Regions from separate parts of the Shouchella phoenicis genome, predicted to be linked through region 2. Evidence: riboswitches for the same ligand, from Rfam matches in the RefSeq annotation. Region 2 holds a riboswitch; each other region holds the start of a gene.
The links. A riboswitch is a leader RNA that binds a small molecule or an ion and turns the genes downstream of it on or off. The one in region 2 is predicted to bind thiamine pyrophosphate.
Positions count from the first base shown of each region.

Region 1 (2,201 bases), 1.6 Mb from region 2:
CAATCACTTAAGCCAGACGCTTTTGCTAAACGGGCAATGCGAATGGCTTCTTCCGCTGTGGAAGCACCCGATGTATTCGGCAAATACTGAAAAGCTTCCCCGTTTAGATGTTGTAAAATCGCATCTTCGGCTGGCGCTTCCAAGTTCACTCGCCGCAAGGCAAATGTTAATACTTCAGCACCAGATGCTTTAATCGCTTCATTTTGAACAAAAGGATTTGGGTAGCGACCAGTCCCTAAAAAGAAGCGTGACTGTAATGTTTTTCCGTTTATGCATAAAGGCTTTTTATTCATACCTCAACCACCTCCAACAAAGTGAACAAGTTCAATTGACTTATTTTCAGATAAGGGTGTATCGCTCCATTTTTCACGTGAAATGATGTCACCAGCCATTTCGACGACGAGGAGATGTCCATTTAATTCTAGTTCCGCAATCAATTGTTCAATGGTTTCACTTTTTACAGTTCGCCGCTCACCATTTATTAAAAGGTTCATGCTTTCGCCTCGTTTATCGCCTTCGTCATTGTCTCTGCCGCTGCTTGCACATCTTTAGCAGCGACCACTTCCGTGATGACACATACCGCGTCTGCTCCTGCTTCAATGACTTCACGGACATTATGAGTTTTGATGCCACCGATCGCAACAAATGGAATCGAGACATGCGCTTTAATTTCTTTTATATACGAGGTGGTAACTGGGTCAACCACGTCTTCTTTACTGTTTGTTGGAAATATAGGGCCGACACCGATATAGTCTGCCCCACCTTTTTCCGCTTCAAGGGCTTCGTCTAATTTATGCGTTGATACACCAATGATTTTATCTTTACCGACAAGTTTACGGACTTCAGCCAATGGCATGTCATCTTGTCCTACGTGAACCCCGTCTGCATCAACTGCCATGGCAATATCAATGTAGTCATTCACAATAAACGGCACGTTATACGCTTTACAGAGATCATTTAAACGCTTTGCTTTTTCAAAAACTTCTTTCCGACTGCTTGTTTTATCTCTTAGCTGAATAAAGTCTGCTCCACCTTTAATCGCTTCTTCCATTACATGGAGAAGCTCTCTGCCTTCATGAAACGCTTCTCCTGTTATGACATAAAGTTGAAAATTTTTCATCTTTGTTTACACTCCTTCACGCAAAAAAACCGTAACCAAAGGGGTTACGGTTTACACGCTCAATGATATGATACGTATGCCGACTTCCCTCCGCTGGTATAAACCAGATCAGGTTAAAGAGTAAAAGAAATCCGTTCTTTTTCTCAGCCCAACTTCATCGGGCACCCCTAGTCTTTGCTATTTTCTTTTAGTATGACATATGTGGTTCTATTTTTAAAGTGGTAAGAAACGCGATCCTGCTATACCCGGTTTGGTCATTTCTTTTGGATCAAGAATTTCGTTTAACTCTTCTTCGGACAAAATGCCACGCTCCAAACAAATTTCCCGCACAGGTCGCTCCGTTTCTAACGCTTCTTTGGCAATGCGAGTGGCCACTTCATAACCGACATGAGGGTTAATTGCCGTGACAATACCTACACTATTTTCAACAAGCTCTCGACAGCGCTCGATATTAGCAGTAATACCAGCAATCGCATATTCACGGAATACGCGCATACCATTTTCAAGAACGGTTAAAGATTGTAGTAGATTAAACACAAGCACAGGTTCCATCACATTTAACTCAAGCTGTCCTGCTTCAGACGCTAAGCTAATGGTATGATCATTTCCAATTACTTGGAAAGAGAGCTGATTAATCACTTCGCACATGACTGGATTTACTTTTCCTGGCATAATGGAAGATCCAGGCTGTCGTGCAGGTAAGTTGATTTCATTTAGGCCAGTACGCGGTCCCGAACTCATTAAACGTAAGTCATTGGCTATTTTGGATAAATTAATGGCTAATATTTTTAGGGAACTAGATAGTTCTGTATAAGCGTCCGTATTTTGCGTAGCATCTACAAGGTCTTCAGCTGTTTTAAAAGGAAGATTTGTAACCGTCGCAAGATGTGTTGCTACTTTTTCAATATACTCCGGTTTCGCGTTTAAGCCTGTCCCGACAGCTGTGGCACCCATATTTACTTCATGTAAATGATTGGCAGAGCGGCTAATTCGTTTTAAATCACGGACTAACACTTTTCGATAAGAACCAAATTCTTGTCCAAGTCGAATCGGCACTGCATCTTGTAAGTGCGTACGCCCC
Region 1 is NZ_JBDFMQ010000001.1:1,501,014-1,503,214, reverse strand. It holds gene ABC361_RS08220 (thiazole synthase) at 1-293, opposite strand, end outside; gene thiS (sulfur carrier protein ThiS) at 297-494, opposite strand; gene thiE (thiamine phosphate synthase) at 491-1,120, opposite strand; TPP riboswitch at 1,189-1,299, opposite strand; gene aspA (aspartate ammonia-lyase) at 1,334-2,201, opposite strand, start outside.
Region 1: linked by a shared signal. The riboswitch ahead of thiE (thiamine phosphate synthase) and the one ahead of tenA (thiaminase II) in region 2 are both predicted to bind thiamine pyrophosphate.

Region 2 (2,201 bases):
TATAACAAAGAAAACGCTCTTCAAGCATGTTCGATCCATAGCTTGCATACCATACGTGCGTCATGTAACAGCCTCAAGCGACACAGGCCATGATTCTTTCGTGTACGCCATTTCCCAAAAGGCGTATTCTAATTGACAGCTTTTCAAAAAATGATCAAGCATGTCCTGTTTTTGAGCTGCTGTCGTATCCTTTGCGAGTTCATCGAGGCGGTTACAAAAAACGGTTGTAACGCTCATCTCGCCACCGGAACGATAGAAAGAGATCCATTCGAAAAACGGATGGTCTTCTGTAGGTTGGAAGGTTTCGTATAAATAATCGCCAATCACTTGATAAGTCCATGGGCAAGGAAGTAACACAGCTAGAACATCTGCCAACGATCCTTTTTGAGCAACATCAAGCATATGCCTTGTGTAATGATGGGCAGTTGGTGCTAATGGTTCGTGGTGCAAATCGTCATAAGAGACTCCTGCGACTCGGCAAAAATTATTGTGCGGGTGAATTTCGCTGTGGAGAATAAACGAAATTTGCTCATTAAACATGGCAATATCGTCTCTTGATGTGCTTTTGTTAATCGCTAATCCATAAATTTGCATAAACGTGTTTAAGTACTCAAAATCTTGTTTGACGTAGTGGATTAAAGCTTCAGGCTCTAACGTACCTTTCCCGATGCCTTGAACAAATGGATGCTGAAGAATTGCTTCAAATACGGGGTTTGCTTTCTGTCTTAACTCGTTACTAAAACGCATAAAAAATGACCTCCTTTTTTGTTCACAAAGGGAGGACCCTAAAGGAGTGTCAGCAAATAGCGCTGCAGCTCCACTTCCCTACGCTGGTATTAACCAGATCAGGTTCAAAGGGTCAAAGCTAAGCTTTTCTCAGTCATAAGACGCCCCTAGTGGTTCTTTATTAGTGAACCATACATTGACAGATTATTCAATTCTTTTTACGTAAAAAAAGCATGGCGCTTAAACCATGCTTCAAACGTATTGGTTAACCTTCGACTTGTTTTTCTGCTCGTTTTTCGATTTCCGTTTTCGTTTCTTCTCCCTCGCTTGGTTTTTTAGATAAGAACCATCCGCCAAGCACAATTAAGACAAGTACACTGTAGAAGAATAGTTTCCAACCTGTTGAGTGTGGAAATTCATGCGGAATGACACCTATTGCATCATGAGCCAGAACTTGCACAGCGAGCTTTACGCCTACCCAGCCGACGATAATGAAAGCAGCTGTTTCGAGTCCAGGTCGTTTTTGTAAAAGCACAACAAATTTTGAAGCAGCGAAACGCATGATTAGAAGACCGATAAATCCGCCTAAGAAAACAACGACAAACTGTCCGACATCCATGCTTCCAACGGTTCCAAGTCCTGTAGGTGTTAGTGCAGTTGCAAGCGCGACAGCAGCTAAGATTGAATCAACTGCGAATGCAATGTCAGCAATTTCAACTTTAAATACCGTTGTCCAGAACCCACTGCCTTTTTTCACTTTGGTTATCCCAGCGGCTTGCTCCTGTTTTTTGACAATATGTTTTCGGAACAAATGATTTAAGGCAATAAATAATAAGTATGCGGCACCAAGTGCTTGAACTTGCCAAACATCTACTAAGAACGAAATGACAAATAACGAAGCTAATCGGAAAACGAATGCACCAGCTAAGCCGTAAAACAACGCTCGTTTACGTTGTTCATCGGGCAAGTGTTTCACCATAATAGCTAAAACGAGTGCATTATCTGCAGCAAGAATCCCTTCTAAAGCAATAAGAACAAGTAATACCCAGCTATACTCTAACAATAAAGCTGCATCCATAGTCAACACGCCTCTCTTTGTTTGCACCCCTTAGGTTCGACAAAAACAGGTTTTTTATGAATACAAAAAGACCCCTGCCTTGTACGAACGAGGCAAAGGTCTTGCTAGACATTATGTATATCATGCCAAACAAAGCCGGTGGAATTTCTCCACGTAATGACGACTTTGGTTCAAGTTATAGAAACTTGCAGCTACTCCCCTTTGAAGGAATGTATGTGATTGTTAAAAATAGTATATGTGAAGACGAAAGATCCGTCAAGAAAAATTTCAAAATAATGAAACGGGCGAGCATAATGCGTTTCTAATTCGGGTAGAGATGAATAATGACGAAAAGGATGTGGTGTAAGGTGCGACTTGAACATCGTATGATTGAAGCAAATGGCTATCATTTTCATGC
Region 2 is NZ_JBDFMQ010000001.1:3,059,709-3,061,909, reverse strand. It holds gene ABC361_RS16440 (hypothetical protein) at 1-64, opposite strand, end outside; gene tenA (thiaminase II) at 61-747, opposite strand; TPP riboswitch at 806-905, opposite strand; gene ABC361_RS16430 (TerC family protein) at 992-1,804, opposite strand; yybP-ykoY riboswitch at 1,848-2,016, opposite strand; gene ABC361_RS16425 (alpha/beta fold hydrolase) at 2,152-2,201, shown strand, end outside.

Region 3 (2,201 bases), 1.3 Mb from region 2:
AAGAATTAAAGCGTGCATTGCGAGCATATAAAGGCAGTATTCTGCTCATTTCTCACGAACCAGAATTTTATCAAGATATTGTCACAGAAACGTGGAACTGTGAAAATTGGACAACAAAACTTGTATAAAGAATAAAGCTAAGACCGGCTGAGGTCTTAGCTTTTCTTTTACTCGAAAATGAGTTGGTAAAACGCTAAGTCAAGCCAGCGATCAAACTTATAGCCAACTTTTTCAATCGTTCCATTGTGTGTAAAGCCAAATTTTTTATGCAATCCGATGCTCTGTTCGTTCGTGGCATCAATCCCTGCGATCATCGTTTTATAGCCATCTTGTTTGGCTAACGCAATCATTTCGGTTAGCAGTTGAGTAGCAATTCCTTTTTTTCGTTGATTGGGATCTACATAAATGGAATGTTCAATACTGTATTGATAAGCAGGCCACGCTCGGAACGAACCATATGTCGCGAACCCAATGACGTGATTGTCTTCTTCAAAAACGAGAATAGGAAACTTGTCTTCGATCTTTTGGTTATACCACGTTTCACGCATCTCGAGTGTATGAGGCTCGTACGAATAAACGGAGGTTGTATGTAGAATCGCATGGTTGTAAATGGTAAGAATCTCTTGTAAGTCTTCTTTCGTTGCTTTTCGTATCATGTTGTCAGAAACACCTCGTTATTCTGTTTTTTTACTCATTATAACGGTCGAGTTGAAAAAAGAAAATAGGAAAACAAGAGCAGTCGAAAATTGACGTAAGGGATTATTAAAAATATAATGAATTTGAAAACAATATATGACTAACTAGGGGAGCCCAATGAGCTGGGCTGAGAGGAAAGCGCGATGAGACTTTTTGACTCTTTGGACCTGATCTGGGCAATACCAGCGTGGGAAAGTTATGATGAATCGTCTTCTTTCATTCATTGTGCCGGGGCTAAAACAGACTCGGCACTTTTTTGTTTAGTCTTGATTCTATTAGTGAGAAAAAAAGGTGAGGCAAATGTAAAGATTGGTAGTGTTGAGCGGTTGAGATGTGTATAAAACGAAAAGGATAGGAGCGAAAAAAATGACAAGAACCGTATTAGTAACAGGTGGCAGCAGAGGTTTAGGTGCAACAATTGTAAAAACGTTAGCCAATCAAGGGTATCAAGTTGTGGTCAATTACTATAAAAGCAAAGAAGCGGCAGAGAAACTAGTGTCTGAGATTGGACAAGACCAAAGTATCGCCATTCAAGCAAATGTGACAAACCGAGAAGAAGTAGACACCATGATGGCGCAAGCAACCAATTATTTCGGTCAGATTGATGTAGTGGTAAACAATGCGCTAGTCGATTTTAAATTTGATCCTTCTCAACAAAAGTCTTTTATTAACCTTTCTTGGGACGATTATCAGAAACAAGTCGATGGCACATTAAAGGCAGCGTTTCATGTTGTTCAAAGTGTGCTTCCTCAATTTTTAGAACGCAAACAGGGTTCAATTATTAGTATTGGAACGAACCTTTTTCAAAACCCTGTCGTCCCCTACCATGAATATACAACGGCAAAGGCAGGGTTGATCGGCTTTACGCGCAATCTCGCCTCAGAATTAGGTGTACACGGAATTAACGCAAATGTCGTTTCAGGAGGGCTTTTAAAAACGACTGATGCAAGCGCCGTGACATCGCAAGAGGTGTTTGATTTAATCGCGCAATCCACACCATTAAAGAAGGTAACAACGACTCAAGATGTTGCGAATATGGTCGCTTATCTAGCTTCAGAAAACGCAAGTGGAATAACCGGACAAACGATTACGGTAGATGGTGGTCTCACGATGAACTAAAACAATGGAGGGGAAGGGAATGCATACGTTCGAAAACCAGATGCATCTCGGTGTCTTACTTTATGGCTGTGGACATCATCAAGCAGCGTGGCTTATGCCCGATTCTTACATAGAGGACATTGGGAATATCTCTTACTATCAGACTCTAGCACGATTGGCGGAAAAAGGATGTTTTGATGCGATCTTTTTTGCTGACAATCAAGCGTTTCGAGGAGCCGAGCCAACAGATATGCCAGCTTTTTGGTTTGACCCGATTGTGAAATTAACGGCTATTTCTCAAGTCACGAACTATGTTGGGCTCGTATCCACGGTTTCAAGCACATTTGCAAATCCATTCACAGTATCAAGACAACTGCTAAGTTTAGATCATATTTCTAACGGTCGTG
Region 3 is NZ_JBDFMQ010000001.1:1,717,478-1,719,678, forward strand. It holds gene ABC361_RS09315 (ABC-F family ATP-binding cassette domain-containing protein) at 1-128, shown strand, start outside; gene ABC361_RS09320 (GNAT family N-acetyltransferase) at 168-656, opposite strand; TPP riboswitch at 793-907, shown strand; gene ABC361_RS09325 (3-oxoacyl-ACP reductase) at 1,063-1,815, shown strand; gene ABC361_RS09330 (LLM class flavin-dependent oxidoreductase) at 1,835-2,201, shown strand, end outside.
Region 3: linked by a shared signal. The riboswitch ahead of ABC361_RS09325 (3-oxoacyl-ACP reductase) and the one ahead of tenA (thiaminase II) in region 2 are both predicted to bind thiamine pyrophosphate.

Region 4 (2,201 bases), 1.4 Mb from region 2:
ATTACTCAAACCTGCAATTACTTGTAACAGCGTAGATTTCCCTGCTCCGCTCGGACCTAGAATTAACACGTTTTCCCCTGGTTTTACTGCCAACGATACACGCTCTAAGATTGTACGGCTTGTGCTCCTACTTTGAACGGTTAAATTACTTAACTGAATGCTGTATGGTCGACTCATGAGTATGGTTTTCCGTTATGTTCGTTTGGTTGAATGCCATTCAGCACACCTGTTTTTTGTAAAGCTTGCACAAGTTTTGTCGCCAATACGCCTGTTATTAAAATCGCTCCAACCGTTCGGAAAATAATTCGTAACGATAAGACCCAAGCAGATAGCTGACCGATATTTGCATATAAAAAATCTAAACCGAGAGATGCAAAACTTGCAAATACACCACCTAACATTGCCGTCCAAATTGTAAATACTTTATATCTGAATAGAGCGAATGCAAACTCCATTCCAATTCCTTGGGCAATTCCATATATAAGTAAAATACCTCCGTAGGGAGAACCTGCAATGAATTCTCCTGATGCGGCTGCAGTTTCCGCAATAAGTGCAATAAACGGTTTTCGGATGATCAATGCAGCAAGCGTTCCTGCAATAAACCACATTCCATAAATAAGTTGTTCAAGCTGCAAACCAAAGACACCAACTAAATCACTAATAGGACTCCATAAGCGATACACAACAGCAAATACAGTTGCAATCATGACCGTAATTAGAATGTCCACCAACGTTAACTTTTTTCTTTTCATCATTTTTTCTCCAGTCCACCACCAAGAAAACAAAAAAACGCTCCATCTAAACGATGGAACGACGTATGTAAATAAACCGGTTGTGTGTAACACAAACCTACAACTTACATATCGCACTTCCCTTCGCTAGCATTATCTAGATCAGGTAAAGGGTTAAGGACAAGTCCTCTCTCAGCTTTTTGCACCCCTAGTGGCTATTAAATTTTATTCTACAAACTAATTAGATCATACTCTCTATTGATTCGCAAGCGACTGTTTCAAATTTTCTAATTCTAATAAATCTTGTAGTGAATGAATTTCAAAAGTCGGCTTACTATCAGTATTGTTCAGCACTCGGTCTCGGTTTAACCAAACAGATGGTATGTCGCTTGCGTTTGCACCCAATATATCCGTATGTAGATTATCCCCGACCATTAGCGTTTCATTAGGAGCAATCTCCAAACGAGAGAGGGCTTCTTCAAACATACGTACCTTTGGTTTCCCTTGCCCGAAAGCACCGGAAATTAGAATGTGATCAAAGTATGGAACAAGCTCTGGCGTCAGTTCTAATTTTGTATTTTGTAAATCTGGTGAGCCATTTGTAATTAAAACAAGCTGTACGTTGTCTTTTAACGCATTTAAAGTCGAAAAAGTATCATCATAAACAACTGGATGTTTTCGCCTTTCAATCGGAAAGAGATGTGCAAGTTCCAACGCAAAAGCCTCATCATATACACCAAGCTTTTGTAAACCTTCGTACCACGCTTCTCTTTGGTAATGTGGCGCAACTTCTCTTAATGCTGCAAATTCTCTTCCTTCGTCACGAAATTCTCCCCATAACCCTTCAAAAGGATTGATGCCAATATTCACTGTAAATGGGTATATGTCATACCCTTCATACAGCGTTCTTGCTGCCTGGCGAACGAACACTTCTAACTGATTTGGGTCTACGTTTTTTTCAATAGATGCATGGAGACACGTCTGCCGAAATGCAAGCGCAATGCTTTTTTTGTCCCAAAGTAACGTATCATCTAAATCAAAGAATACTGCTTTTATCATTCATTCCTCCGCTATTAACGATTATTCGTGATCAACCTTCACTATCCAGCCCAGACGATCTTCTTCTTCTCCCACATACAACTTCGTTAAATAATCGTAAAGTCGTTGTGCTAACGGGCCTGTATTATTTTCATTAATAACGATTGTTTCATCATTCCATTCCAATTGTCCAACTGGTGAAATGACCGCAGCTGTCCCTGTTCCAAACGCTTCTTCCAAGATGCCGTCTCGAGATGCTTGATAAATCTCTTCAATCGACAGCTTCTTTTCTTGAACCGGAATTCCCCATTCTTTAAGCACTTGAATTACGCTATCCCGTGTAACCCCTGGCAGAATACTGTCATTCAATTTCGGTGTTACAACTTCACCATTCACTTTAAAGAAGACATTCATACTGCCTACTTCTTCAAT
Region 4 is NZ_JBDFMQ010000001.1:1,617,258-1,619,458, reverse strand. It holds gene ABC361_RS08880 (ABC transporter ATP-binding protein) at 1-177, opposite strand, end outside; gene ABC361_RS08875 (ECF transporter S component) at 174-752, opposite strand; TPP riboswitch at 854-951, opposite strand; gene ABC361_RS08870 (HAD family hydrolase) at 987-1,790, opposite strand; partial or broken gene ABC361_RS08865 (branched-chain amino acid aminotransferase) at 1,812-2,201, opposite strand, start outside.
Region 4: linked by a shared signal. The riboswitch ahead of ABC361_RS08875 (ECF transporter S component) and the one ahead of tenA (thiaminase II) in region 2 are both predicted to bind thiamine pyrophosphate.